3 regions of the Mucilaginibacter mallensis genome follow, and region 2 is predicted to be linked to each of the others. Evidence: riboswitches for the same ligand, from Rfam matches in the RefSeq annotation. Region 2 holds a riboswitch; each other region holds the start of a gene.
What was found. Region 2 has a riboswitch for S-adenosylmethionine ahead of metH (methionine synthase). Riboswitches for the same ligand answer to the same signal wherever they lie in the genome.
Positions count from the first base shown of each region.

Region 1 (10,389 bases), 1.8 Mb from region 2:
ATTTATTTTATTTTTTTCATTCCTATATTTAATTACAATTTGTGCATTTTTATAACTACATAAATTGAATTGCATAACGATAGCCTGAAGGAGTTAACACCCTGGACTGTGTAGAAAGTAAGCTCGATGAATTTCCACCATTACAAAAAGCAAATACAATTTTCACAGCCAGGATGTTAACCTTAACAGGTTATTACCGCTATGGATAGTAGGCTTTATATATTGTAATGACAACAACAGGTATGGCTGCCACCGGCCTGTGTGTTTATAGGATTATACTGAAAATAGTTAAACTCTGCGTTCATGGTATAGTTTAAGTATTGGGGAGACTTTAAGGTCTCGCCTCTTTGTTTCACAGATCAATTGGTGGCTATTGTCTGCTTATTTTTATAGACCAAATTAAAAAAAATATTTAATCTGGCGGCATTTAAAGTTTATTTTTTTGTTAATTATATGATATAAATCATATAATCTGCTTTTCTAATCTATTTTACAAGTATAGTAAAATCAACATCATCAGGCGGCAGGCATTGCTTGCTGTTGCAGGCCATAAATTGTATACTGCCTTTAACTAGCTGTTGATTAGAAGCGAGCTTTACCTTTTGCTGAAAAACAACCGATTTTTCAAAATACTGCACATCCATATCGAAAGCCTTTTCATAATGAGTAATTGGTTTGGGTTCAGCGGTAATACCTAATAAACTGTAACCATCTGCGGGAGTAAAAGTTAATGTGGTTTTTACAGGGCCGCCATCTTTAACTGTTTGCGAATAAATATGCCAGCCACTATCAATTGTGGCTTTTATAAATATTATGGCTGTTGAATTATCAACTTTTTTAGCGCCATATGACCATTTTACCGGTGCAAGTACCTGCGAATAAGCATTGGCGTAAATAATAAAAGTTAAGGCCGCGATTATTATTTTCTTCATTTCTAATTGTGATTTAGGTGTTTATTGATGTCGCGGGCAGATTCGAACTCCCGTACAGGGTTTTGCAGGCCCTTACCTATCCTCTCGGTCACGCGACTGTATTAGTTTTATATGCAATAATGAAAATTTGGCGATAATATATCCATCGCGTAATTAATTCTGGTTAGTGTTTTACTGCTGGATGAATTTGTTAAACAAGAGCATTCATTGCTGGATATGCCAGGATCAGCTTGCTTTTTTACGATTTCGTGGAAGTATATTTTCATTTGCTTAATAATTATTTACTTGTTTGTAAATACTTACCAGAAAGAAAACAAGAGAATATGCCTTTAATTGATAGTCTGCTGTTTCTTATCTGTCTCCGTTTCCGGAGCAGGAATTAGCACCTTTTACTTGCTAATATAAGCAGGTACAGGTTGCTAAGACGTCATAGGGCCTTTCCCTCTGTCTTTCTGGATAAGTATTAAAGAACAATTATAATACAAATATATGAATATATTCTACTATTCCTATAGATATTATATATTTTATTAATTAAATATACCTCATATGTATTTAGGTATCACCTAAGGTATATTTTCCCCGCTTTCATTACAAACACTACGTTTTTCATTACTTTAATATCCGCTAGCGGGTCGCCGTCAACTGCAATTACATCAGCAAACTTGCCTTTGCTGATACTGCCTAATTCCTGCTCCTTTCCTAAAAGTATGGCTGCATTAGAGGTCGCCGATTTGATGGCTTCTATTGGCGGCATCCCGGCGTCAACCATATACCCGAACTCCAGGTAGTTCAGCCCATGGTCAAACGCACCGGCATCAGTTCCGAAAGCAATTTTAACTCCGGCTTTATAAGCTTTTGCGAAAGTCCGCTGGATCTGATCGCCAAAGGCAATCGCTTTACCGGCAATAATTGGAGGATAATATCCTTTTTTTGCTGAATCGGCAACTGCTTTACCGGCAATAATAGTGGGTACATACCAGGTACCATATTGTTTCATCAGCCTAATATCCTCATCATCCATATAAGTACCATGTTCAATTGAGGTTACACCGCCCAATATAGCCCTCCTTATCCCTTCGGCGCCATGTGCATGGCAGGCAACTTTCAAGCCGTAATCGTTGGCTGTTTCTACTACCGCCTTAATTTCATCAATGGTAAACTTCGCTTTTTTATTATTATCGCCCAGTTCAAAAACGCCTCCTGTTGATGCGATCTTTATGACATCGACACCAGCTTTTACTTGTAGCCTTACAGCTTTTATCAGCTCGTCCCTGCCATCGGCAACCCCGTCTTCGGGGCCGGGACGATGATTAAATACATCATCCCGGAATCCGTTCGTCGGGTCGCTGGCACCACCGCTTGATGAGATGATCTTTCCGGCGGTAAATATCCGCGGACCATCAACCCAACCCTTTTCAACCGCATTTCTCAGGCTGATATTTACACCTGTACCGCCAAGATCACGTACAGTAGTAAAACCGGCTAAAAGTGTCTTTTTAGCGAAATTTACTGAACGATAAGCGATATCCGCATCAGATAGTGTAAAGGTTTCCAGCAAGGTATTGGTACTAAGGATATCCTCCAGGTGTACGTGGCAATCTATAAGGCCAGGTAAAACGGTTTTTGATTTTAAATCAATTACTTTATCCGCACTGCCTGCTTCAGGATAACCGCTGACTATATTTTGTATACGACCGCTATCCACAATTATGGTTACTTTATTTTGAACAGTATTTGAAAGCCCGTCGATAAGTTTACCACAGTACAGGTAAGTTTTCTGTGCCTGTACAATTTGTGAGCACAGCAATAACGACAGCACTATTATCCTTTTTATCTGCATATCTTTTCGTTGAAAAATTTATTAGCCTATACTATTTTTAATTTAATGGAAGATTTTCAACAGTAACATCCCAGTGTGCCAATACAATCTCCCATCTCCGCTGCTCTTCCTTTTTGTAGGTTTCCTGATCGGGGAATAATTGCAGTTTATAAGGATCAACAATGCTGTAATCAAAGGCTAGCGCAGCCGTTTTAAAAACCACGCTTACTTTCAAATCCCAGCGACTCTCTTCGCTGCTATGTAATCTTGGAGTTTCTGCCTCAATGCTAATTACATCGCCTTTTTCCTGTAACTTTTTTAATAATGGGTAGTGATTCTTCTTCCACAAGGCAATAAACTCATCGCTATACCCCCACTTTATTTTGTAATAATCTTCTATTTTAAAATACTCGGCAGGGTTTGCTTTTTGGGCCGAAGCGCGGTTACCGGAAATCAACAGAATTACTGCTATCAGCGCTACTGTTAATAATTTGAAGTGGTGCATGGTTACTTTTTTCATGTCGTTTAGTTTTTACAAATGATTAATTTTTATCCCAGAATAATTTTGTAGCAATATTATCGCCACCTATTGCCGCGGCTGCCTGGCTGTAATTAGCCTGGTTAACATTTTGCTCAGTTATTGGATAAGTGAAACGATTAAGATACGAAGTTTGATTTGGTGGCAATGGTAGCACAAGCCCTAACCTCCTGATCTCTGTCCAGGCCTCATACCCCCTGTTATAAAGGGAGATATACTTCTGTGTTCCAATCTTCAGTTTATAAGAGCCCGTAGCTGTTGCATATGCAACTTTAGGATTAGCCAGGTAGGTGCTAATATCAGTAGCGCTGCCTCCCCAATAAGTTATGGAAGCCGTTATGGCATTGATATAATGCTGCTGCGCAGTTCCGCCTACATTAAATCCTCTTTCTATTGCTTCCGCCAAATCAAATTCAACCTCCGAGTAATCCGCTAATAGTGATGGCAGATTTGGCTGGGCAATGGTGTTGCTGAATGTGGAGAATTTATTATAGGTATTAACCTTACCAATAGCACCGCCTTTATATACCAGTACATCACTGGACTGCGGGTTCGCATTGGTATCGATGGCGGTATAGTATGCCGGTCTCCTTGGATCGTTTAAACTATTCAGCAGGTCAACAAGCGTAGCCCCAGCAACGTAATCTATTAAATGCCCCTGTACCTGGTCAACCCACAACGGGTTGGTATTTGGGGTAGTGGTTAAATAGTTAAAGCTTACATTATCAGCATTGGATTGCAAAGCATTTGGAGCAGCAGCTTCCACAGCTAGTTTGGATTTTGCAGGTTCAACATCAGCCAAAGTAATCCCAACTTTTAACTTTACGGTGTTGCCAAACTTTTTCCATGAACTGATCTCATTAACGCCATTGAACAGCAGGTCTGCAGTATTAAACCCCGGAGCGGTAGTGTTAAGCTTTGACAGTGCATCATCCAGTCGACTTAGTAAGCTATCATAAATCTGGCTTGCATCGTCATATTTCGGCGTAGTATTGGTATAATCAACCGCCTGGGTATATGGAATGTTGCCAAAAGTATTTACCAGTACCGCGTAAGCATATACCTCAAGGATATTGATTTGCGCCAGCTGATTGCTTTTTTGTGCCGCCGATAAAGTTGCATCAGCTTGGGTAAGCTTGTCCGCCTCGTACAAATTGCGCAATACGTTTACATAAATAGCATTCCAGAAACCATCTGGTACATTACGCAATTTCAGGTCGTAGTCACTTTCAGATATTGCGGTTGTTTCTGTCCATTGCTGGGCGGTCAGCCTAAATATGTTGACGTTGTAGGCACTGGTTGCCAACACATCCGACAGTTGTTTTTCAGCATAGGAAAACAGTGTAGATGCAGGCACAGCGGTTGCGCTTTTTGTATCATTATTCAGGTATTCATCTTTTTTAACACAGCCGCTTATTGCCATGGCAGTAAGCAGCGTAAATATTATCTTTTTCATCTGTTTAGAAGGTAAATTTTAAGTTAAAACCATATCTGCGAACATTAGGGTATGAGCCCAGCTGTACCCCTTGGTATGCGCTGCCTGCACCAAGCCCATCTTCAGGATCGGCATAGGGGATGTTCTTATGGATGATCCAAAGGTTACGGCCATTAAGTGATACGTCGATTGCTTTTACAGCGCCGATTTTCTGTACAAATGATGCGGGTACACTATAAGTAAATGCAGCTTCTCTCAGCTTAATGTAGGAAGCATCATATACAAAGGCTTTGTTTGGCGCTGTTTGATAGCCATAAGCTGATTGATTTTGCGAAGCGTCGATCCTGGTGGTATTAGGTGCGCCGTTTGCATAAACACCGGGCAGAATAACACCGCCACCTTGTGATAAAGGATTTCTTTTAGGATTGCCCAGATCATTTAACCCGGCTGTTTCCGGATACAATCCTGTCCATAGGCCAAATACCATATCTACATCGTAGATACTTCCACCATGACTAAAGTCAACCAGAAAGCTTAAAGTGAAATTTTTATAACGGAAGGCATTATATACACCGCCAGTCCAATCGGGATTAGTATTGCCTATATCATTATTAGAGTTGGATGTAAACAAGTAATGGCCTGTTGCATCAACCTCTTTTTGGCCATTTTTGTAAATAAAATCAGTTCCCCTTAAAGTTCCGTATGGCTCGCCAACAGTAGCATTGGTTGTTACGCCACCTTTATAAGCCGCCAACTGGTAATTATTAACCCCGTTGTAAAGTGATAAAACCTTATTGGTATTTTTAGCGAAATTCACGTTGATGTTCCATGAAAAGTCATCAGTTTTAAGCGGATTGCCAGTTACAGTAACCTCAACACCTTTATTTTGGACATTACCGGAGTTGACATACAAGCCATCATACCCGGTTGCTGTTGATACTGATACCGGCAGGATCTGGTTAATGGTGTTATTTTTATAATAAGTAAAGTCGAACCCTATACGGTTTTTAAGGAAGGATGCTTCCAGGCCGGTTTCAAAGCTCTTAGTTCTTTCCGGTTTCAGGTCGGCATTATTACGTACTGTAGATACATAGTAAAGTGGTTCAGAACCAAAATTGGCCGCTTTATCATAAACCTCGTTAATGCTGTGAGACGGGGCATCGTTACCAACTTCAGCATAGTTTAGCTTTACTTTACCATTGGAAAGCCATGTATAATCCTTCAATAGGCTCGAGAAAACAAAACTACCGGCAACAGAAGGATAATAATAGGTATTGTTTTTATCAGGCAGCGTTGTTGACTGGTCGCGTCTTAAAGTTCCGTCAAGAAAAAGAAAATCTTTATAGCCAAAGGTAACACCACCAAAAACACCGGTCACTACCTTCTGATCAACCTCCTCAATCGGATAGTCTATCGGGTTTACTGAGTTGCTTAAAGCAAATAATCCCGGTATCACCAAACCACCGTTGGTTGATGCGCTGATGGAGTTGATATTCTGCCGCCTAGCGTTTAAGCCTAAAACCCCTTTAAAGCTGATATCACTGGTGATGGCTTTATTGAAATTCAGCAACAGATCATAATTATTTTCTTTATAGGTACGGTTTAAGCGATAATATGATGATGGTGTAACCACGCTACCCACATTTATGCGCTGCTCCTGAAACTCGTTATAATAATCTTCTGAAGCACGCCCCACGATATCAAGCCAATTGAACAATTTGTAATCAAGGCTTACATTACCAAAATAACGGTCCCTTTCATCAGTTTCATAATTCTGGTATTGAACAAAATAAGGATTGTCCCAGTAAGCAGAGCTGAGGTCGGTAGGGCTTTTAACATTCCAGTTATCGTTGCTATTTGTTCTGAAATAAGCATCTTTGAGATCCTGTACATCTACGTTTACCTGCCAAAACTCACGGAAGTTTTGCAGGATATTCATTGGTTCACCATTTTGCCCGCCAAAGCCGGTTCCGCCCCTGCCCTTTCCTGCAGTTTGCGTATAATTAACGCTAGCCTGTACAGTTAATTTATCCGTAAGCCTGTACGAGCCTCCAAAATTGAACAAATTTTTACCGATACTGCTATTGGGCAATATGCCATAATCATCTGACCGTGTATAGCCTATCTTATAATTACCCTTGTCGGTACCACCATCAATAAATAAACTGTTGTTAAGCGTATAAGGATGATTAAAAAATGTAGAAGGGTCGTTTTTTGCAGCCACCCATGGTGTTTGTTTATGGTAATAGGGGGATGTAGGATCTAATGATCGCCAGTCATACACCAACAGGTTCGGATCAAACTTTTGACCGTAGGAAGCATCATCATAGGTAGGCACTACGAGTTGTTTAGTTCCATCGCCCAATATATCAGTATAATCAAAGTGACTACCAGGGGTATTCGGGTCGTAATAAGGCCCATAACCTGCACCATACTCTTTTTGATATTGGGCAAACGTACTTTTATCAACCGAACCAAATAGCACGCCCGTATTTAAAACTACATTAAGGCCTTTATTTCCCTTTTTGGTGGTAATAATAATGGCACCATTTGCCGCCCGTGATCCGTAAAGCGCTGTAGAGGCTGCGCCTTTCAGCACAGTAACACTGGCAACATCATCCGGATTAATATCCGCGCCCGGGCTGCCATAGTCATACCCTCCCTTACCATTACGTTGGTTTTGGGTTACATTACTCATGCCACCCAGCTCAAGTTCGCTTGAATTGTCGATAGGTACCCCATCAACCACAAATAATGGCTGGTTACTGCCTGATAGTGATTTAGGTCCCCTGAGCACAATATTTGTTGAGCCGCCAATATCATTAGCCTGTTTAATTTGCGCGCCAGCTATTTTTCCGGATAATTCACCAAGTAAATTGGTATTGCGGTTACTGTTTACCTCCGCTCCGGTTAGGGTTTGTGCAGAGTAAGGTAGCTCACTCTTGTTTCTGGAGAGGCCCAGCGCAACCACCACTACTTCACCCAGCTTATTAGCATTATGGGTTAGCGTTACATTTATAGTTGACTGGTTAACAGCAATCTCCTGGCTATTATAACCGACAAACGAAAAAACTAGCGTTTTGCCATTGGCAGCTTTTATGGCATAATCGCCCTTGCCATCTGTTATTGTACCTTTTGATGTATTTTTAATTTTGACACTTACACCAGGCAAATCGCCCTCCTGATCACTTACATTGCCATGTATAACTTGCTGCTGCGCAAAAGTTATCAGCGGGCATAAAAAAATAAACAGCAGTAGCCATTTAATACGTATTGGTTTCATCATGAATGCTTTTGAGTTTTGTAAAAATTTGGGCAAAAAAAGTCCTGAATCAATTCCAGGAATCAATTTGAATTGTTAAAAAATGAGAAATGCGATTGACTGCGATGAAAAATCAGCTATGAATCCATCAACAGATTAAGGAATTTCAACAACAATAACAGTCGCTACAACAAGCGTTTATTTGAACTTGACAAATATCAGTTTGGATTCGATAAGAAATAAGGGCTTTCGTCCCTTGGGATTGAGATAGTAAGGTTGCAGTCATTGCATTATTATATTATATCAAAAATATTTTTCAAATATAATAATATATTCTATTAAATCCATAGACATTGTAGAATATTGACATATCAATGTCAATATCACCTGTTAAGTATGTTATCGATCGTTTAGGTTATTTTATCTAATACTATTACCAGATGCTTTGGGTTCAAAAACCACCTGCTCTATTCCTACTCCACCATTGAAGGAATATTAGAAGTTCATCGCCCTCCCTATTGGACATTCCAAGAGGCTAGAGCAGGCTGTTCCGTGCACATTGGAGCACCGAATTGTGTAGGCAATTAGGAAAATTGCAAATAATAATCAATAAATTGATATGGTCAAAGTGTGCCAGAAATGCCTGTTTATAGTTTTCGGAATGCGGTGATCAATGGCTCCGGAATGTCCATGCTGGCAAAGTAAACATTACGAAAATGGCTTAGATGCTGCCACTTACGTAAAGAAGGTTCCGGGGCAAATCCGAATCAAATGAACCCGGCCGGCAGGACAAAAAAAGCAAACTATAAAAAATGAATATAAGGTTTCTGTCTTCAAATATTTGCCTTTTTGTAACATATTCAAGGTAAAACTTGTCTTATGGTTATGATGCAACTGAAAATGGGTGAGTTTTTTGGTAATACGGATCAACTTTTAAGGCTGGATGGTTTGACACTGACCGATACCATTTATACCTATTCGTATGTGGATTGGCACTATCATGAACATGCTTATTTTACGTTTATTGTGCAGGGAGAGGTGCTGGAAGGGACCCGGCAAGAATTGCTTCGTTGTTCGCCGGGGACTTTACTGTACCATCGCCACCAGGAGCCCCATTACAACATCAAACCCAATATGTTCACCCGCGATTTTCATGTAAGGATGCACCCGGTGCGTATTTCCAGCATGTGTGCTAAATACTTTGAATGTACGCTGGGTGCATATTTGAGAAGGTTAAAGGTGGAGCATTCAATGCCACTGTTGCGGGAAACGTAATTGTCACTAACAGAGATAAGCTATTCACAAAGAGTTTGCAGCATACTAACCTATTATAATTTATAAAAATAAAAGCCAAGCGATGAAATAATACTTAGGGAAATCCTAATTGAAATATTATAAAAATATCCCGATACGGGAAAATAAACTAATTTCTTACCTAATGAGAATAAAATACGTTACAATTCCTTCAGTAAATACTGCTGAAGAAGAAATCTTTTTTGTGAATTTTTTGGGGTTCAAGCGTAAAGGAGAGCTAGAATTATGGCCAAACGTACGTTGCAAGTTGTTAAGTAATAACGATAGTGACCTACACATAGCGATCATACCAAACAGAGATACCTTAAACCAAAAAGCTGTTATCATTTTTAATACTGAAAATTGTCTCAAACAATACCATGAAATCATTAAAAATGGGGTTGTTTTCAATCATAAACCTTACTACGTTTCGGCAGGAATGATAGCAGAATTTACCGATAAGGAAGGAAATCAATTTATTTTACTGGAAGAAAGATCATATACGGAAGACTAGAAAACATGGAAAATGTATTAAAATTAAGTAACGAAAATCGTATTTGTTCAAGTAAATTGACTTATAAAAATATAACCGAGGTGAATAATAACTTTAGCTTACATGTCAATTTCAACGGGAATGAAAAATTCGTTTTAAATAAGAAGAAATTGCGTTTGTTTCCCCGCACTTTCCTGGCAATTAACCCTGAAACGCTTTATTCTGATATAATTGACTCTGATAGCCCTGTTCAAACACTTTCAATCAGTTTTGGTAAAGGATTTATTGATGATTTTAAGACATCCTTTCTTAAAAATGATAATTCTTTTCCAGATAATTTTGGAAACCATCGGCCTTCACAAAATTTAACTTTAAATGAAACCATTTTTCCGCTACGTGGGGATCTAAAATATAATATAGAACATTTAAAGGTTTTGATAAAATCAAACTGTAACGATGAATTATTATTAAATGAATTCCTCTATCATATTTTACTTAATTATTATACGCTTTACCAAAAAGATATGCGTTTTGTAGAAGAAAGGCTTAAAGATCTTCAATTTGTAACGCGAAAAGAAATCTATAGGCGACTTAGCCTTGCCAAAGAATATTTA
Region 1 is NZ_LT629740.1:3,845,262-3,855,650, forward strand. It holds gene BLU33_RS15510 (protein-disulfide reductase DsbD domain-containing protein) at 486-932, opposite strand; tRNA gene BLU33_RS25160 (tRNA-Cys) at 960-1,030, opposite strand; SAM riboswitch class I at 1,281-1,395, opposite strand; gene BLU33_RS15515 (metal-dependent hydrolase family protein) at 1,495-2,775, opposite strand; gene BLU33_RS15520 (hypothetical protein) at 2,813-3,274, opposite strand; gene BLU33_RS15525 (SusD/RagB family nutrient-binding outer membrane lipoprotein) at 3,297-4,748, opposite strand; gene BLU33_RS15530 (SusC/RagA family TonB-linked outer membrane protein) at 4,753-8,013, opposite strand; gene BLU33_RS15535 (hypothetical protein) at 8,875-9,264, shown strand; gene BLU33_RS15540 (VOC family protein) at 9,428-9,796, shown strand; gene BLU33_RS15545 (helix-turn-helix transcriptional regulator) at 9,802-10,389, shown strand, end outside.
Region 1: another riboswitch for S-adenosylmethionine. It lies ahead of BLU33_RS15510 (protein-disulfide reductase DsbD domain-containing protein); the one in region 2 lies ahead of metH (methionine synthase).

Region 2 (10,389 bases):
AAATCTTTTGGGATCTCCTGGTATACCTCAAGCATACCGGCGTTAACAATGCCCATATCCATGCCGGCCTGTATGGCATGGTATAAAAATGCCGAGTGCATAGCCTCGCGAACCGTGTTATTACCACGGAACGAGAACGAAATATTACTTACCCCGCCACTCACTTTGGCGTGCGGCAGGTTTTGTTTTATCCAGCGTGTGGCATCAATAAAATCAACCGCGTAGTTGTTGTGTTCTTCTAAACCGGTGGCTACGGTTAATATGTTCGGATCGAAAATGATATCCTGTGGTGGGAAACCAACTTCGTTAACCAATATGTTATATGACCGCTCGCAGATCTCCTTACGGCGTTCCAATGAATCAGCCTGACCTGTTTCATCGAAGGCCATTACTACCGTGGCGGCACCATAGCTTAATATTTTGCGGGCGTATTCCTTAAATTTCTCTTCACCTTCTTTTAATGAGATGGAGTTAACGATACCCTTGCCTTGTAGGCATTTCAACCCGGCTTCAATAACCGTCCATTTTGATGAATCCACCATGATGGGCAGCTTGGCAATGTCAGGTTCAGAAGCAACAAGATTCAGGAACTTCACCATCACCGCTTCCGAATCGATCATGCCCTCATCCATGTTGATGTCGATCACCTGCGCGCCGCCTTCAACCTGCTGCAGGGCAACGGTTAGGGCAGCCTCGTAATCCTCGCCCAAAATCAGTTTGGAGAATTTTGGCGAGCCTGTGATATTGGTACGTTCACCCACGTTCATGAACACGCTTTCGGGCGTTAGTGTAACGGCTTCCAGTCCGCTCAGGCGCATGTTTGGCGCTATTTCGGGTATTAACCTTGCGGGATATTGCGCCGCTTTATCGGCAATGCATTTAATGTGTTCGGGCGTAGTGCCACAACAACCACCTACTATGTTCACCAGCCCGGCTTGCATAAAATCATCCACCTGGTGGGCGGTTTCGTGAGCTGTTTCATCATACTGACCAAACTCATTTGGCAAACCCGCATTAGGATAGGCCGAGATAAATACATCGGCTATATTAGAAAGTTCCTCCAGGTGCGGGCGCATTTCCCTTGCCCCCAAAGCGCAGTTTAAGCCTACGGATAACAAGTTAGCATGGCGGATAGAATTCCAGAATGCCTCAACTGTTTGGCCCGATAAAGTACGGCCTGATGCATCGGTAATAGTACCCGAGATCATGATAGGCAAATGCTTGCCTGATTCATCGGCATAGCGGTTTATAGCAAATAATGCCGCTTTGGCATTCAGGGTATCAAATATGGTTTCAACCAGCAGCATATCCGAGCCGCCATCAACAAGGCCGCGAACCTGATCGTAATAAGCTTCGGCCAGGTCGTCAAAGGTAACGGCACGGTAGCCCGGGTCGTTAACATCCGGCGATAATGATGCGGTACGGTTTGTAGGGCCAACGGCTCCGGCTACAAAGCGTGGTTTCTCCGGTGTTTTTTTATTGTATTCGTCGGCAACTTCACGGGCAAGGCGCGCGCCTTCAAAGCTTAGTTCATAAGCTAAGTATTCCAGGTGATAATCAGCCAGTGAAATTATTTGTGTGCTGAAAGTGTTGGTTTCTATGATATCTGCCCCGGCATCCAAATAATCAGCATGGATAGCCTTGATCACATCCGGGCGTGTGATATTCAGCAGGTCGTTATTGCCCTGCAGGTCTGATGCATGATCCTTAAAACGTTCCCCGCGAAAATCCGCCTCGGTTAATTGGTACCGTTGTATCATGGTACCCATTGCGCCGTCAATAACGAGTATACGTTTCTCTAATTCTTTTCTAATATCCATTTTGTTGAGTAGCAAGTATTTAGTATCAAGTATCAAGTATGAAAAAATCACCTGATACGGCTAAACTCAAATGCGGATAATAAAATTATCTTGCTACTTGATACTAGCTACCTGATACTAAATAAAAACACGCTTACGTCGAAAAGTCGGGTGATATATTGACTTTCGCTTATCTTTCCTAACCGATTTTTGAAGCTGGTTAAGTAGAATGTAGCACCTTGTGAAGCACAGGTTGCTAAGACATCGCAGGGTCTAATCCCTCCATCTTTCTCTATAAGCACTGCAAAGGTGCGCAATAAACTTGTAATATGCAATAGGGTGATTTAGCCCCTCTATAACCCTACTGTCATTTCGACCGGAGGGAGAACTATCTCTTGAGCAGGGTGGTGCCTTGACGGTGTGAGCGAAAAAATCTTCTGCTATCTGTATGGCGGCCATGCAAGTTGAAGAAGATCCTTCACTACGTTCAGGATAACAATGGGCTAAAACAAAAAGAGCTGCCTTTTTATGAGGCAGCTCTTTTAAATAATGTGTTTACGATTATCTTCTTCTGCCAAAAATACGCATCATGGACATAAACAGGTTGATGAATGTAGTATAAAGGATAAAAGCACCTATGATCACTAATTTATTAGTGCTTTCGGTACCAAACTCAACACCTGCACCAATGCGTTTAAGCATTTGCATGTAATAAGCGGTAAGGCCTATCATAACTGCTACAAACACAAAGCTGATGATATAGCTTAACTGATCGCTATGCATAAAGAAGTTAATAAGGCTTACACCCAAAGCACCGATAAATATTACATACATGATGGACCCAAATTTGGAAAGGTCCATGGTTGTTTTGTAACCTGATACAGCCATTACACCGAAAACAAAAGCCGCGCTTAAGAATACGGTAAATATGGAGCTGGATGTATAGATAAGCCCGAAAATACTTAAGGTAACGCCTATAGTTGCCGCGTAAGCCAAAAATATAGCTATCATACCTACGTATGATATACGGTTAAAGCCAAAATTAATTACCAGCGAAAAGGCAAGTGGTGCAAATATAGCTACATAACCTAAGCCAGTAAAGCCGCCCGTAGTAGGATCAATGATCAGGCTCAATAAGCTTAAATTTGTTGCAAATTCAAAAGCGACAAAAGCGGAAACGCCTAAGGCTACGAACATCCATGCGAATACTTTAGCTAGATATTTGCGTGATGAGCTTTCGCTGTCGTCTAATTGTGTTACGCTATTGTAAACGTAGTTAGAACTGTTATTTTCCATTTTTATTTAAAAATTATTCTTTTTTATTAATACAAATTTACTCATTTAATGTGATATGCTAAAATCACACCATGGGTGTTAGACCAACGTGAAATTAAATAGTTTAGTGTAATTATCAAAACTAATTCAATCTCTTTATCAGCTGTTCCTCAACCTTTTTAAATACCTGTAAGGGTTTTAATCCGCGCCAGTTAAGCTCATCAAGCTCGCCGCCAAAGTTGATGTAGTAATCAATATTGTTGCTCTTGAACTCGTCGATCACATGCTCACGGAAATTGATGCCGGCTATCCAGCCATCCTCTACCTCCTGGAACCATTCCTCATAATAACAATCATCCGAAGAGTGGAAGTTCAGCACATTTTCGCCGATGAGGATGAATTGGGTGATGCCCTGGTCAACCATCAGGTCGATAAGCTCCCGTTTCATGAGCATGATATCGTTATTAATGGCATCGTTCCACTCGCCTATCAGTTCGATGATGGTGTAGCCACGGTCATAATCGGTATAAAGTACTTTAAGGTAAAGCGTGTTAGAGCCAAATGAATCCCACTGCGGATGCAGCAGGTAATTGTATACCTGTTTATCAAACTCAAACTCACTGTACTGCGTTGCATAAAAAGGCGAAAATTCGTCTTCTGATGCAATGTAGTCATCTCTCCACCGATAATATGGTTCTATTTCGTGCATAAGCCCCCTCTAAATCTCCCCCTAAAGGGTGAGACTTTTTCTTATTTATATGCAAATGTGCGGATTTATTCTAATATGCGTATTAAGCAAATGTTCAATTTTTGTCATCTGCACATTTGCACATCCGCATATCTGCACATAAAATTACTTTTTATAGAAATCTACAGCCTTCCTAACGCTGCCTTCTTGTTTTAATAATTTGGCGGCAGTTTGTTCGTCGAGGCCGGTTTCATTCATTACCATGCGGGTGCCGCGGTCAACCAGTTTGTTATTGCTTAATTGCATATCTACCATTCTGTTACCTTTTACTTTGCCCAGCTGTATCATTGTCGCGGTGCTCAGCATATTCAATACCAGTTTTTGCGCGGTGCCTGCCTTCATGCGGGTTGATCCGGTTAAAAACTCCGGCCCTGTTACTACCTCAACCGGGTATTTTGCCTCTGCTGCAACCGGACTACCACTATTACAAACTATGCAGCCGGTGGCAATATTATGCTGGTTAGCCATTTTTAGTCCACCGATAACATAAGGCGTAGTACCCGATGCTGCTATGCCTACCAGCACATCTTTATCGTTGATGTTAAATTCCTGCAGGTCTATCCAGGCTTGCTCAATATCGTCTTCTGCATATTCAACTGATTTGCGAATGGCCGTGTCGCCACCGGCAATAATGCCTACCACCATATCAAAGGGTACGCCGAAAGTTGGCGGGCATTCTGATGCGTCAACTACCCCCAGCCTGCCGCTGGTGCCTGCGCCAATGTAAAACAGGCGGCCACCCGCCTTCATTCTGGCAGCGGTTACTTCCACCAGTTTTTCTATCTGCGGTAAAGCCTTTGCCACAGCAAGCGGCACGGTTTGGTCCTCCTCGTTCATATGCTGCAGGATCTCCTTAACAGGCATCAGTTCGAGGTTATTATAGTTGGAGCTTTTTTCGGTTGTAAATTCCATTGCGGGATGTTTATACCGCAAAATTACATGATTTTTTACAATTGTTGCGACAGTTGGAAACTGTCGCAATGCAGCACCACGGGTTACGCTGCGCTAAACCCGCGGCAGCGTTAGCATTAATTTTTCCAGAACAGTGTATTTGGATGGAAATGTTTCCACGAGTGCCAATACTCCTGGTATGCCTGTATTTTAGTAAGGCGACTGCCTTTTAGTGCTCCTGCTGTAGCCAATCCATCCCAATCCCATATTGATGCAGTTTCCTGATCGGTTAATTGTCCCTTTGCATCCAAATTAAAATGGAGCGTTTTGCCATTTACATTGGTGTTGAAGGCGTGGAAGGTAAGGCTGTCGCTCTCTATGGCTACCAGTATTGGTGTTTTGTTCAGGTTGTCATTTATTAGATGTTTTTTGAACAGCTGCCGCCAGTCGTAAGCCTTTGTCTGTCCGTTTACTATTACGCCAAGCACCCAGCTTTTGCGCATCAGGGTGTCCTTGTTCTTTATGGTGCTATCCTTATCAACGGCCTGTAAGCGGTCGTAATTTTTTAGGTCCTTATAATCCTGAACGTAATTTGTATCAGGTTGTAATATAAGCGACGAGGGGTGTTTGCTGATCCATGCGGAAAGGGTGGATTGTTCGTAAGGAAGCTCCTGCAGATACTCGCCTTTTAGTTTGCCAACTGCCGCTATGCCTGTGGCCTGGTACCACCATGTTTTTGTTTTCTGATCCTCAATAATCGCATTGTAATGCCTAGCCCCCACCAGGCGGAATGTTTGCCTCGCCCCGTTGATCACGGGGCTGTAAACCCTGCCCGTGCGGCACATGGTACAATAGGTGACCAGCACGGGTTCATTGCCCACATTGTCCTGTATCTTATGGTGATAGCCCAGGTATACCAGCGGATAGGCTTTAGCAACACCATTATTAACTACACCAATTACCACCATATTCATGGGGACTTTGTTGGTCATTACATTGGCGAATTTGATAACCTGCGGCTCCTGGAACATGGTTTCGGCCTTAAACATTACATCAGTAAAATAAAAGCTGACCAGGCAAAGCGCCAGCACCAACGCTTTGGTGATCTTATGCCCTGTTGAATTTTTAGCATAATATTTTATGGCATACCAAACCAGCAATGCAGCGCCAATAAAGCGTAAGGAGTTTACTGTCTTTTCAAGATAATAAGCAACAGTTATGGCATTCAGGTCCTGACTACCCGGGAAAGGCATCAACAAATATGCATGCACTAACCCGGGAATGACCAGTAGTGCGATGCCTGCCCAGAATAACAATGGTTTGGTGCGGCTATTCATCAGGTGGTGGTGTTTAAGCTTGCGTAGCGGTTTGCCGAGGGCATATAGCCGCTGGTTTTTAAGATATTTGCCAGGCGGTCATAAAACGCAGGCTCGGTTGGGGTAACGCTTGCCAGCCCATCAACATATTTATTGTATAAACAAAATAGGCCTGCGATTAATACCGTATCATGTATCTCCAGGTCGGTTGCCCCGGCATCGCGGGCATCGGCTACAAGTTCGGTGCTTACTGTGCGGGCGTCGGATTGTGTTCTACGGGCAATCTCCAGCAAATACTTCATCTTTTGGCTGACAGGCGCGTTGTCCGGGTCGTGTTTTACCTTTTCGGCTGTTTCGCGTTCGCCCAAAAGTACATCAGCTGCGGCGGTATGTGCCGCGGTGCAGAATTTACACTCATTTCCCTGCGAAACCACCGTAGCGATCAGTTCGCGCTCAGCCTCTGTTAAGGTTGATTCGCCGCGCAGCAAAATTTGTGTAAGCTGCCTTATGGGGAGAGCGGTATCCTGCCGGTAATTTAACAAGCCGGTAATGCCTGGTAAATTTTCATCTAGTGGTATGTGTGGCATAACAATTTAATTAGTAGATCCATCCTTTCAGCAACAGAAAGCAAATGGCTAACAGTGGTTTATAATATTGTTAAATTTATTAAAATATAGTTCAATTGTAAACTCTGGGTAATTATTTCTTTGCCCATAAAATCAATAAATGCTTTTTTGCATTAGCTACTGATCAACAGACTAATAAATCAGGTAAAAAATTACAATTTAAGCAAAAGTTAAGTGTTAAAATTTCAACTAATCGTCTGAATTTGTTAGTTTTGCGTTACTATTTTAATATGAAAAGGGGCGCGGGCATAATTTTCAGATCAGTGTTGTTGATTTTGGTGGGTATTGCTATCGGCCTGCTTGTTGGCGACAATAATTTTGCCTCCCATTACCTCAATACCTCACCCGGAAAAGGTGATAAACTTACCAAAGTACTGCAACTGGTGCGCCAGAATTATGTTGACTCTGTTAACGTGGATAGTGTTGAGGGTGTAACCGTTAACAACCTGCTGCAAAACCTCGACCCGCACTCCATGTACCTGCCCCCGCAGCAGGCATTGGCCATTAACGAAAAGCTGGAAGGCGGCTTTAATGGCTTTGGTATAGAGTACCAGTTATTGCGCGATACCCTTTACATTACCCAGATATATCCCAACGGGCCCGCTAATAAAGCTGGTTTAAGCACGGGCGACAGGGTGTTGACCATCAATAATCAAAAAGTTTCGGGCGCGAAGATCACCGGTGATAAAATAGATAAGATCCTCACCGACGAGAAAAGAAAGGAAATGGCCTTCAATGTGATTGAGCCTGATGATACACAAAGGTTTTATCGCATACAGCGTGGCCATGTTGCCCTTAGCAGTATGGATGCCGCTTATATGGCTGCTGATAATGTGGGCTACATTAAGATCAGCAAGTTTGCTTCAACAACCGATAATGATTTCCGCGTTGCGCTGGGCAAGCTGAAAAGCCAGGGTATGACAAAGCTTGTGCTTGATATCCGCGGCAATGGCGGCGGTTACCTGAATACGGCTACCGCGCTGGCTAACGAGTTTTTAACCAAGGGCAAGCTGATAGTTTATACCAAAGGCATACATGAAAACCGTACGGATTATTTTGCCACAGATTCGGGTGAGTTTCAGCATGGTAAGTTAGCGGTGCTGATTGACGAATACTCTGCCTCGGCAAGTGAAATATTGGCAGGCGCCTTGCAGGATCTGGACAGGGCCGTTATTGTTGGCCGTCGCTCTTTTGGAAAAGGTTTGGTGCAGCAACAGTTCCCGTTTAGCGATGGTTCGGCAGTTAACTTAACTGTGGCCAGGTATTATACCCCATCGGGCAGATCAATACAAAAATCATACGCCGGTGGTATTGATAGCTACCATAATGAACTGGCCGAACGCATGAAAAAAGGCGAGCTGTTTTCGGCACAAAGCAATATGGACGATAGCGCTTTTAAAAAATCATCGCCCTACCATACAGCCAGCGGCAAAAAAGTTTTTAGCGGCGGTGGTATTATGCCTGATATTTTTGTACCTGCTGATACCACCATGGATACCAACCTGGTTCAGGCACTTGCCGATAACCAGTTGTTTACCGCTTATGTGATAGACAAGCTGCAGCCCGAGCTGAATAAATATGCCTCGGCCGATAAGTTTATTAATAATTACGCAGTGAACGACCTGCAATATGGGGACTTTATCCTTTACGCATCGCAAACCATAAAGGAAATGGACTCCTATGAGATCAAGGTATCCCGGGCGCCCATAGAAACGTTGTTAAAAGCCTATGCGGCCCGTTTTAAATGGGGCGATGAAGCGTACTATCAAACCGTTAACAGCGATGATGAAGCCTTTAGGAAAGCTATAGAGGCGGTGCAATAGATAGATGTGCGGATGTGCAGATTTCAGATGTGCAAATGAAACTTCACTCTTGCATAAATACCGAAGCTGAAAAATCATTTGCACATCTGAAATCTGCACACTCGCATATCTGCACATCTGGTGCACATCAAAAAATTACTTCTGCCTAAACCAAACCTGTACCGGTGCGCCGTTGAAATCAAAGTTTTCCCTTAGTTTGTTTTCTACAAAACGGTAATAAGGTTCCTTAACATACTGCGGCAGGTTGCAAAAGAATGCGAACATGGGTGATGTGCCTGCAATTTGGGTGATGTATTTTATCTTAACGTATTTACCTTTGATAGATGGGGGCGGTATAGCCTCGATGATAGGCAGCATTACCTCGTTTAATTTTGAGGTAGGGATACGTTTTGCACGGTTAGCATAAACCTGGTTAGCGGTTTCAATCACTTTTAACACACGTTGCTTTTCGGTAACGGACGTGAAAACGATAGGCACATCGGTAAACGGTGCTATTTTTTGCCTGATCATTTCTTCAAAAACTTTGATCGTTTTGTTGTTCTTTTCGATCAGATCCCATTTGTTTACTACGATTACTACGCCTTTTTTATTCTTTTCGGCAAGGTGGAAAATATTGATGTCCTGCGCTTCAATACCTTCAACAGCATCAATCATGAGTATAATAACATCGGCTTCCTCAATTGCCTTTATGGTACGCATTACAGAATAAAACTCGATGTTTTCCTTAACCTTGGTTTTTTTACGCATCCCGGCAGTATCTATCAGCATAAAATCATGCCCGTACTGGTTGTAATGTATGTGGATGGAATCGCGGGTAGTACCTGCTATCGGCGTTACAATATTACGCTCCTTACCAATCAGCGAGTTGATGATGGATGATTTACCCACATTCGGCCTGCCTACAATGGCATATTTTGGCAAGGTGTTAGGTTCAGTTGGCTCATCGTCAAAATGTTTTACCACATCGTCCAGCAATTCACCTGTTCCGGAGCCTGTCATTGATGAGATGTTATATAACTCACCTAACCCTAAACTGTAAAATACCATTGAATCGGCTAAAAGCGAGGTGTTATCCAGCTTATTAACTACTACAAATACAGGTTTTTTGCTTTTGCGGAGAAGAGATGCTATCTCATCGTCCAGGTCGGTAATGCCGGTGGTTACATCAACCATAAACAGTATAACGGTGGCTTCCTCAATGGCGATGATCACCTGCTCGCGGATAGCGGCCTCGAACACATCGTCGGAATTGGCTACATAACCGCCGGTATCAACAACGGTAAATGAATGGTTGGTCCACTCGGATACGCCGTAGTGCCTGTCGCGGGTTACGCCGCTAAAATCGTCGACAATAGCCTTGCGGCTCTCAGTTAAACGGTTATATAAAGTTGATTTGCCTACGTTGGGCCTGCCCACTATGGCTACTATATTGCTCATGTTTGTGTTAGAATCAAGAATTAAGAGTCAAGAATCAGGAAAAGCCGATAGTGGCCACCCTGAGTTTCTCTTAATTCTAATTTAAATATTTATTGTGAATCTTAGCTACATCCCGATCCTTAAATCTTGACTCTTGCTTCCTGACTCTTGTGTCTGTTTATTCGTACCCAAATTTTTTCAGGTAATTTTTTTTGCTGCGCCAGTCGGGAATAACTTTTACAAACATCTCTAAAAAGATCTTCTTTTGGAAAAAATCTTCCATATCGCGGCGGGCATAGGTGCCAACTATTTTAAGCATGCTGCCGTTCTTGCCTATCAGTATATTCTTTTGCGAATCGCGTTCCACAATTATTTCGGCACTAATGCGGTGCAGTTTTTCGCCCTCAACAAAAGCGGTTACTATTACCTCACTGCTGTAGGGTATCTCTTTTTTGTATTGTTTGAATATTTGCGCCCGTATCATTTCTGATGCAA
Region 2 is NZ_LT629740.1:5,679,321-5,689,709, forward strand. It holds gene metH (methionine synthase) at 1-1,820, opposite strand, end outside; SAM riboswitch class I at 1,987-2,100, opposite strand; gene BLU33_RS23400 (Bax inhibitor-1/YccA family protein) at 2,361-3,095, opposite strand; gene BLU33_RS23405 (hypothetical protein) at 3,217-3,783, opposite strand; gene murQ (N-acetylmuramic acid 6-phosphate etherase) at 3,928-4,734, opposite strand; gene BLU33_RS23415 (DUF3179 domain-containing (seleno)protein) at 4,851-6,050, opposite strand; gene BLU33_RS23420 (carboxymuconolactone decarboxylase family protein) at 6,050-6,616, opposite strand; gene BLU33_RS23425 (S41 family peptidase) at 6,886-8,478, shown strand; gene der (ribosome biogenesis GTPase Der) at 8,614-9,915, opposite strand; gene era (GTPase Era) at 10,073-10,389, opposite strand, start outside.

Region 3 (10,389 bases), 1.3 Mb from region 2:
ATAAGGAGTTAAAAACCCAATATGATGTGGCACAGGTAAACCGCGAAAAAGCGGTACTCCAATTCAGGCAAACGGTGTTAAATGCCGTGGGCGATGTATCTGACGCACTGGTTAAGATCGAAAAGCTGAACCAGCAGGAAACAATTGCCGCGAAAAGGGTGAACACCCTAAATCAGGCTACAGCCAATGCCAGCCTGCTCTTTAAAAATGGCATGGCCGATTATCTTGAGGTAATCACAGCACAAAGCAATGTACTGCAAAGTCAGCTTGAACTGGCAACCATTAAAAGAGACGAGTTGAGCGCTGTATCAGAGCTTTACCAATCCTTAGGTGGTGGTTGGAGATAATACTTACAACAAAATCATAAAACAAAGAAGCCTGGCGGAGAATATCTGCCGGGCTTCTTTGTTTTTATGTCCCGGCCGTTCAAGCGTCCGCGCTTGAACGATAAAGAACTCGAGCGTCCTCGCTCGTTGAAACAATACATGAGCGAGGACGCTCATAAATGCTTAAGTTCAAGCGTGGACGCTCGTAATTGTATAGGTTCAAGCGTAGACGCTTGAACCGGCGGCTAGTATGACATTCTATCAATGATCCGAAGACGGCACAACCACAGCCTTTGTCTTATCGCGCTTAGTAACAAATAATAACAACGGTAGCACTATCGCGAAGAAGAAGCCGATCAAAAAGTAACCATCCAGGTAGCTGGAAAATGACGATTGCTTTACTACCACCAATTCAATCAACTGCATAGCCTTTTGTTTGGCATCCAATAAACCAAAACCCTTTTGCTGAAACAGGTGCGTATAAGCACTAACCCTCGCTATTGATATCGGGTTATCATTAGTGATATGCGTGATCAAATCCATACGATGTGAGGCTATCCTGCGGGCCACATAAGTATTAATAATAGAGATACCAAATGAACCACCTAACTGCCGCATCATATTATTTAATGCTGTGCCTTGCGGCATGTCCTTAGCCTCCAGTGATGATACAGCCAATGTACCGAGCGGAACGGTTAACAAAGCCATCCCTATTGCCCTAAAAATGAGGTTCAGCGTAATATTAAAAGCAGGGGTTTCCAAATTGATCCGCGACATGGACCAGTTGAAATAAATAAAACATAGAAAGCCAAACAAAACGATCAAAGCTGGTGAAACTCCCTTCTGCAATAATTTACCGGTAACAATCAGCGCTATTACAGCCACAATAGAACCCGGCAATAGCAGCAACCCCGATTGTGTGGGCGTAAAACCTAATATCCGCTGCGCCACAACAGGCGTTAGGTAAATGGAGGTATACATTCCCATCCCCGTAATAAAAGTGAGCACAGCCGCTATGCTTAGCGACCTGAACCTTAATATATGCAGGTTAACCACGGGGTTTTTTATATGCAGTTCCCAGATGATGAAGGCGGTTAAAGCCAGTATAGCCAGCACGGTTAAGAAAGTAATATACCCTGCCGAGAACCAGTCGTCGGTTTGGCCGCGTTCCAGTACTACCTGTAATGAGCCTATGCCCACTATCAACAACATGATCCCTACCCAATCAATTTTCCTGGCTTTTTGCCTTATCGGTTCATACAATAAAAACAGGCAGGATACAGCTGCGGTTATCCCGATAGGTATGTTGATATAAAAGATCCACGGCCATGAATAATTCTCGGTAATATAACCGCCCAGAGTTGGCCCAATGGTCGGACCAATAAAAATACCTATGCCAAACAAGGCGCTGGCCACGTTTTGTTTTTCCTTCGGGAAAAGCTCATAAACCACCGTAGCCGATACTGACAGCAAAGCGCCGCCACCCAATCCCTGCAAAAACCGGAAACCCACCAGCTCCCATATATTGGTAGCGTTACCACACATAAAGGAGCACACGGTAAATAGTATAATAGAGCCTATATAATAATTCCTTCGCCCAAGGTTATTAGCTAAAAAGCTGGTCATGGGGATGATGATCACATTGGCTATCGCATATGAGGTGATCACCCATGAAGTATCCTCCAAAGTAGCGCCTAAATTGCCACTCATATAGTTAAGCGCAACGTTAACAATAGAGGTATCGATCAGTTCCATAATAGCGGCCGCTATTACGGTTATTAAAAGCAGTTGTCGTTTTAAGGGAGTCATAATTTATACCAATTGGTATTTTAATTGATAAAAGTTTTCATCATTCTGAATTAGATACAGCACTCTTATTGATTGCTATTCATAATACAAATATACCAATCGGTATATTATTAAAACTATCATTTCCATTTATTACGCAGTTATGGCAAAGGGGAATACTATTATATTTTCAGAAAGATTGCATTTTGCTTTTATTCCCTCCCATGGGAGGGGTGCGGTTGAATGTGAAGTGGCAGGGAGGGGTTTAGACACCAAATAAACTGTTAAACCCCACCCTTCCCCGCCCCGAGGCGGGAATCGCACAATGCCCATGCTCCATTATTTTCCGTCATTGACATCTATGATTTTTACTAAAACAACAAAGGCAGCCATTTGAGCTGCCTTTTTAAGCCCCTCTTCTTTGGAGAGGAGTTGAGTTGAGGTTTAAATCTCTATACTTTCAATAGCCTTATCCAAAGCCAATTCTTTCAGATCCGGTACATTTAAGCCCTCAGCACGGTACACGGTAACATCGGTCATTCCTAAAAAGCCAAATACCGACCTTAAATAAGGCTCAGTAAAATCATAAGCTTTCATAAATCCTTCCGTATACACACCGCCGCTAGAAATAGCCAGGTAAATCTTCTTTCCCTTAACCAATCCCTCTGCGCCCTTTTCAGAGTAGCTGAAGGTTTGGCCCGCACGGCAAATGTGATCTATCCATGCCTTTAATGAGGAATGTAAGCTAAAATTATACATCGGCACACCGATCACTATAACATCGGCATCCTTTAATTCAGCAATAGCCTCATCCGAATGTTTAACCGCTTCAACCAATTCAGGTGACCTGTTTTCAGCAGGCGTAAAAAATGAGTTGATGTGTACTTCCTCCAAATGCGGGAAACCATTTTTAGTCAAATCATGTACTTTAACCGTACTATCGGGGTTAGCTTCCTGTAATTTTTCAACTATAGCCTCACTCAATTTGATGCTTGTTGATGCCGCGCCGCGCGGACTGGATATCAATTGTAATATTTTCATTTTTACTTTCGTTTTTTGATTACGAAAACAAACCTACATACTATTGGTATCAAAAAGATACTACTATCCTAAAGGATACCGGTATCTTTTAGGATAGTGTTAATGGTTTGTAATTAAATGGGTAGCCGGAGCTGGATTGAATGGCTATCTACCGAAAATATGCCTCCAGTATTTTCTTAAAATGAGTGACCTTACTAAAAAACCATATCAAATTGAGAGGCCTTTTCTGTTTACTTTTTAATTCCCGATAAAATAAATTTATTCATTTATACAGCATTACGCACCATTTAGGCTTACTGCATATAACGGGCATTCTTTTGGCATACCTGCAAGTACAGTTACAGAACGGAACGTGTTCTTTAACTGAAATAATTTACAGAAATGGAAGATGAACGAATTATTGTAAGGTCGGCAGTTGCGGCTGATGTGGTCTTTGCCGACGAGATCATTCACGAAATGGAAAGTTCAGCGATAGCACGAGGCTCAGGAATATCAAAACGCTCCGCAGCCGCCATCATTGAAAAAATAGACACCGGTAAGGCAATAGTAGCCGTAACCGAAACCGGCGAATGGGCAGGCTTCTCCTACATTGAAGCATGGGATAACGAACAGCTGGTATCCAACAGCGGGCTCATCGTTTCGCCAAAACACCGTAACCAGGGTGTGGCCGCCCAAATCAAAACACAAATTTTTGAACTATCGCGCAGCAAGTATCCTGATGCAAAAATATTCAGCATCACCTCGGGCCTCGCTATCATGAAAATGAATACTCGCCTGGGCTTTGAGCCGGTTACCTATGCTGAAATAGCGCACGACCAAACCTTTTGGGATGGCTGCAAAAGTTGCGTTAACTATAATGTGCTGCAAAGCAAGAACAGGTGCAACTGCCTTTGCACCGCCATGTTATTTGATCCTAAATTAAACTAAAACAGAATGATGATGGAAAATGTAAATGAAATGCCGGAAGTTTCCTTTGTACAGCAAAGCCTGCCGGTTAACCCAATGCTGTTTAGCAAATCAGTTACCCTTTTACAGCAACTGATAGCCATACCATCCTATAGCGGCGAGGAAGCCAAAGCGGCCGACCTTGTACAGCATTATTTGGAGAGTTACAGCATTAAAACCAATAGACTGGGGAACAACATCTGGTGCTATAACAAGCATTTTGATGCCGCCAAGCCTACTATCCTGCTAAACTCGCACCTTGATACAGTAAAACCGAACGAAAATTATACCAATAACCCATTTTGCCCCGAGATAACAAATGGTCGCTTATATGGCCTGGGCAGTAATGATGCGGGCGGATGCCTGGTTTCGCTCATAGCAGCCTTTTGGCACTTTTACAGTTACCGGGGACTAAGCTTTAACCTTTGCCTTGCCGCTACTGCCGAAGAAGAGAACTCCGGCAAAAATGGCATCAGTTCTATCCTGCCCTTATTGGGTAATTTGGAGCTGGGCATAGTTGGAGAACCAACACTCTTACAAATGGCGGTAGCCGAACGGGGAAACCTGGTAATAGACTGCATTAGCACCGGCAGGCCAGGTCATGCAGCGCGCGCGGAGGGTGATAATGCCATTTACAAATGCCTGCAGGATATTGAATGGTTCAGAAATTTCAGGTTCCCGGAACGGTTAAAGGGCCTGGCACCTGTAAAGATGACCGTTACCGAAATTAAGGCAGGCATACAACATAATATAGTACCGGCCAAATGCGAGTTTACGGTTGATATCAGGAATGATGATACTTATTCGCACCAGCAAATAATGGATATCATTAGGGCTAATACAACGGTACAGTTTACCGCCCGGCCAAGCGCGCTAAGTGCCTCATCTGTACCGATGGATCATCCCATAGTTAAAACTGGCACTGCCATCGGCTGCAAAACTTATAGCTCACCCACCTCATCAGACCAGGCATGGCTAAATATCCCATCGGTAAAAATAGGGCCCGGAGATTCCGCACGCTCCCATTCAGCCAATGAATTTATCTTTTTAGAAGAGATTAAAAAGGGCATCAACCTTTATATTAAACTACTGGATACATTGCCGCTGATGCTGATAAATAATCCGCCGGCCTATAAAAACGAGGCGAAATTTATTGACAATTGACCATAAAACAAGCACCGGACAGCCGGTGTTTGTTTTATATTTTAAATTAATCTATCAGAAAAACAGCAACTTACAAGCAATATTTAATTATATTCTATAAAATCTATCTATTTAGTAGAATATAAAAATAATTTATATATTTGCATTGTAAAACAAGGCAATGAACACGATTTCACATCTCCCCAAAAGCACAAATTTCCATCTCACGCTTCGCGATATGGGCGTGTATTGTTGTTGTTGATCCATACCTCCATCCTCATTAAATAGCTACTTTTACAGGTACCTATCATTTACAAAACAAATTCACCGGGACATCCAACAAAACTCAGCTAATTGCTGGGTATAACAATATTTTAATTTTAACTACCTATGTCAAAAACGCAAATTCACCAGCAGGTACTTGGAGCCAATGCTGAGTATGTTAAGCATTTCGGCAATAAATCAGAGTTGGCTTTACCACCAGCCAGGCAATTTGCCATACTTACCTGCATGGATGCCCGCCTCGATCCGGCTAAATATGCAGGTCTTGCCGAAGGTGATGCCCATGTTATCCGCAATGCAGGCGGCCGTGCCAGTGATGATGCCATACGTTCGCTCATTATCTCACATAAACTACTGGGTACTAAAGAATGGTTTGTGATCCATCACACCGATTGTGGTATGGAGCTATTCACTAATGACATTATCCAGAATCTGCTGGCTAAAAGCCTGGCAACTGCTACAGTTGATGAAAAGGGCTGGCGCAATGTGCAGGAAGAAGGCGGATCAGACGAAGCCCGGTTTGTTAACTTTTTAACCATTAAAAATCTTGAAACCAGCGTAAGCGAGGATGTGCAAAGGATAAAAAGTCACCCTTTGGTAGCTAAGGATATCCCGGTTTATGGCTATATCTACGATGTTAAATCAGGTAAATTAATAGAAGTCCCCCAAGTAAATTAGTTATCCAAAAGGTCAGGTGGCCGAGCGGTTAGGCACAGGTCTGCAAAACCTGCAACAGCGGTTCAAATCCGCTTCTGACCTCCTTTTGATTTAGTTTTTTTTTAGTTTAGTTTTCGCTTATTTGAAAAGTCAGCGGGTAGTGTCGCTGACTTTCAGATAAGTATTTTACGGCGGAGTGGCCGAGTGGTTAGGCGGGAGTCTGCAAAACTCTTTACAGCGGTTCGAACCCGCTCTCACGCCTCTTTAAGCGGCAACCGACCGGTAAACTGCGGCAAGCGCAGCAACAGTAAAATCAATTTCCTGGGCAGTATTAAATTTACTGAATGAAAACCGGATGGTATAGCCAGATGCCCCGTTATTTAATGCTTTTAATACATGCGATGCGGAACCAGTTGAACAAGCGCTTCCGCCCGAAACAGATACGCCCTGCTGATCAAGGTATGACAGCAGGTTAACATCAGTAAATGGCAGGTTTACGCTTAATACGGTGTAAAGGCTCTTATCCGCGATAGCAGAATTTCCGTTGAATGAAACACCCGGAATTTGTTCTGTTAGTTTGGCGATGAGCCTGTTCTTTAAGTTTTGTATATAGGTTTGATGTGCATCAATATCCTGGTAAGCAATTTCAAGCGCTGTAGCCAGGCCAATGATGCCGTGAATATTTTCTGTGCCTGCACGCAGCTGCCTTTCCTGCGAACCGCCATGCAATAGTTTGGTTAAGCCGGTGCCTTTACGACAATACAAAAATCCCACTCCCTTTGGCCCATGAAACTTATGTGCCGATGAAGCTATAAAATGCGCCTTTAATTTTTGCAGATCATGACGGTAATGGCCAATGGTTTGCACCGTGTCGGTATGAAAAACGGCATCGTAGCGCTCGCAGAGCTCGCCTATCGCATCAATATCATTCAAATTGCCGATCTCGTTATTGGCATGCATAACAGATACCAATGAGCGCCCGTTGTTTTTTAGCAATTGCTCCAGCTCAGCCAGATCGATTTCGCCTTGTTTATTTATGGTTAGATAATTGAGTTTGATCTCGCCCTGCTTTTCCAAATTCTCCAGCAGGTGCAACACAGCATGATGTTCCAACGGCGTAGTGATCACATTTTTTATTTGCTGTACGCGAATGGTGGATAATATAGCCGTATTATCAGCCTCAGTACCACCGCTGGTAAAAATAATTTCCTCGGGCGATGCATTGATAAGCCTGGCTATTGTCGCCCTTGCATTTTCAATAGCCAGTTTAGCCTCACGCCCATGCGCATGGTGCGATGATGGGTTGCCATAATGCTCCAGCAAATATGGGGTCATGGCTTTAAATACTGCGGTATCAAGTTGGGTAGTGGCGGCGTTGTCGAGATAGATTTTCATTTTTGCTTTTCTTTAATAATGTGTTTTTACCTGTTTCGTAAATACTTATCGCAGAGAAGCAATAGAAAATCCCGCTGAGAGGATATTAAATTCTGTTGTCATCTTATCTTTCCCCATTTTAAATGGAGCAGGAGTTAGCACCTTTTACCCAACTATTTTGTAGCCGGTACAGGTTGCTAAGACGTCATAGGGCCTTTCCCTCTGTCTTTCTGGATAAGTATTAAAGAACAATTATGATGCAAATATATAATTAATTCTATAAAATCTATATATTTACTAGTATTTAATAAATATTTTTATATTTGCATTGTAAAACAACCGCAATGAAAGCATTTTTACATATCAGTAAACACATACCAGCCCACATGGGCGTGATTACCTTACAGCCGGAACGCTGTTATTGTTGTTGTTGATCCTGCGTAATTTCCATTAATCCTTTTACCGGTTCAAGAAAATAGGTCGCGCATAGCGGATAGGATATGTTATGACTTGTTCACCGCTTCTTAGAACATTTAGACTGGTAATTCAGCCCAATATTTAATCAAATCATAAATCAATAAATCTAAAATAACTATGACATTATCAGATGTATCCCTTATCGGTAAAAAGATCCTGGTTGGTATTATCATCACCCTGGTACCTTTTATCATTATCGTAGGAGGGCTTTTCCTTACGCAAAAATTATTACAGGGCAACAGCAGTCAGCCACAGCCCGCTGTTAAACAAATTAAAACTAACAAATCATGAAAATAGATACAACCACAAAAAAACAGATAACCAGGAACCTGATCCTGAGCCTGTTTATTTACGTGCTGCCAATTGCGCTCATGTTCCTCACATTTACCATAACCGGGCAGAGGCCGTGGGAAAAGAAAGCAGCTAAAAAAGAAAACATAAAATCAATAACCAACAAAAGCAATTTTACCAATGGAAGCAACGATTGAATTCATCAAAAAAATAATAGAAAATCTTAACGGTTACGGTTTTCCGGTTTTATTAGTCTTTATTGGCGTGCTTGAATTTTCATTCGGCCTGTACAAAGGTAAATGGCCAAAAAACGAGCGCTGGGTTGATATCGCCTGCTTTATTGTAGTGCCCCTTGTAATCAGGCCTGCATTTGGTTTATTTGGCTTAAAAGTGTTACCGGCACTACTACCTGCCTATAAAAATATATTCAGCTGGGTACCCCTATTCTGGGGCGTTGCCATTATAGCCGTTGCTGATGACCTTACCCAATACTGGTACCACCGCTTGCATCACCAGATTCCATGGTTATGGAGGTTTCACCGTACACACCATTCAGCATCGTACATGGGTATGGCTATGGCTAACAGGCAAAATCTTATTTATACCATTTTCTTTTCGCAGGTTTATTTAACCACGGCCCTTGTTTATCTGGGTCTGGGTATACCTGCTATAATTGTAGGCATAATCAAAGGAACTATTACTACTTTGGCGCACTCCAGCATTCCCTGGGATAAGCCATTATACAAATACAAAATATTGCACCCTATTGCCTGGGTGTTGGAGCGCACCATATCAACCCCGGCTACACACCACGCCCACCATGCCGCCAGTACTGATGATGGTATAGGTTATTACAAAGGCAACTTTGGCAATATGTTTTTCCTGTGGGATATCATTTTTGGCACCGCGCTTATAACACGCCAGTACCCAAAAGCCTACGGCATATCGCATTATGCAGGCGACCAATGGTATGCACAGTTATTATGGCCGATATTTAAATCAAAGGTTGAAGGCAGTGAGCTGGCTGCTGCGGGACCGATGGTTCGTATTGATATTGATAAAGAAACTGACGAGCAAAATAATGTGAAGGTTAATGAAAGTAAGCCAGCGTTGGTGGCTGTATCGTAAACAGTAAGGCAAATATTTAACTCACCCTGTCTTTTGCTTCGCTCGACATCCCTCTTTACGCTTTAGCGTAGAGCGGGATTTTCTTTTTCTGCCCTCTTTGCGCCGCAGGCGGAGAGAGGGCGACAAGCGCAGCGATGTCGGGTGAGTCGACGGAGCGCGTTATACCAAATACTACTTCCCCAACCCCAAATCCTTCAACCCCCAATCCTGCATCACACCAATAACGGGCATTAATGAATGCCCAAGCTCCGTAAGTTTATACTCAACACGTGGCGGTATCTCAGCGTAAATGGTGCGTTCCAGTATCTTGTCGTCTTCCAGTTCACGTAACTGGTTAACCAGCATCTGCTTGCTGATGATGGGCAAAGCCTTTTGCAGCTTGCTAAAGCGGTTACAATTTTTGCTGACTGCATATATGATCAGGATCTTCCATTTGCCACCAATCTTGTTCATGCAATGCGTAACCGGACAATTGTAGGGGTTAAAATCTTTGTTTTTACGTATCTGTTCCATTAGTCTAAAAAAATGTACTATATAGCTGTATATGTACTACTTGCATTTACAGAACAAAGGTAACAACTTTGCTATATCAATCATCAAAATCATGACCATAGCACAAACCAAACAGTTTATACAAAGCAGCGAATGGGTAAGCATTGTTACCGAGTTAAGGCCATCAAAAGACAGGGCCACAGGCAATATCAAACCTTTTTATTTATGGCGAACTTTTAAGTTTTCGCCGGGCGATAAATTTGAATGCACGGTTATTAATTACGCCGATGCCGGCGGCAAAGTACCATTAGTTAAAATTGTGATCAAAGGCCATAACGTGTGGCAGGGCGAGCACCCTATAGTAAAAGGCGCTTATAACGTTGATTATGTTGCCGATGAAGCCTACGAAATAACCCCATTGCACCAGGGCTTTGCCGATGCCGTA
Region 3 is NZ_LT629740.1:924,801-935,189, reverse strand. It holds gene BLU33_RS03830 (efflux transporter outer membrane subunit) at 1-347, shown strand, start outside; gene BLU33_RS03825 (DHA2 family efflux MFS transporter permease subunit) at 588-2,135, opposite strand; gene BLU33_RS03820 (FMN-dependent NADH-azoreductase) at 2,559-3,155, opposite strand; gene BLU33_RS03815 (N-acetyltransferase) at 3,537-4,082, shown strand; gene BLU33_RS03810 (M20 family metallo-hydrolase) at 4,089-5,264, shown strand; gene BLU33_RS03805 (beta-class carbonic anhydrase) at 5,634-6,203, shown strand; tRNA gene BLU33_RS03800 (tRNA-Cys) at 6,214-6,284, shown strand; tRNA gene BLU33_RS03795 (tRNA-Cys) at 6,373-6,444, shown strand; gene BLU33_RS03790 (cysteine desulfurase family protein) at 6,447-7,577, opposite strand; SAM riboswitch class I at 7,678-7,797, opposite strand; gene BLU33_RS25005 (hypothetical protein) at 8,151-8,324, shown strand; gene BLU33_RS03785 (hypothetical protein) at 8,321-8,521, shown strand; gene BLU33_RS03780 (sterol desaturase family protein) at 8,505-9,452, shown strand; gene BLU33_RS03775 (winged helix-turn-helix transcriptional regulator) at 9,624-9,965, opposite strand; gene BLU33_RS03770 (hypothetical protein) at 10,057-10,389, shown strand, end outside.
Region 3: another riboswitch for S-adenosylmethionine. It lies ahead of BLU33_RS03790 (cysteine desulfurase family protein); the one in region 2 lies ahead of metH (methionine synthase).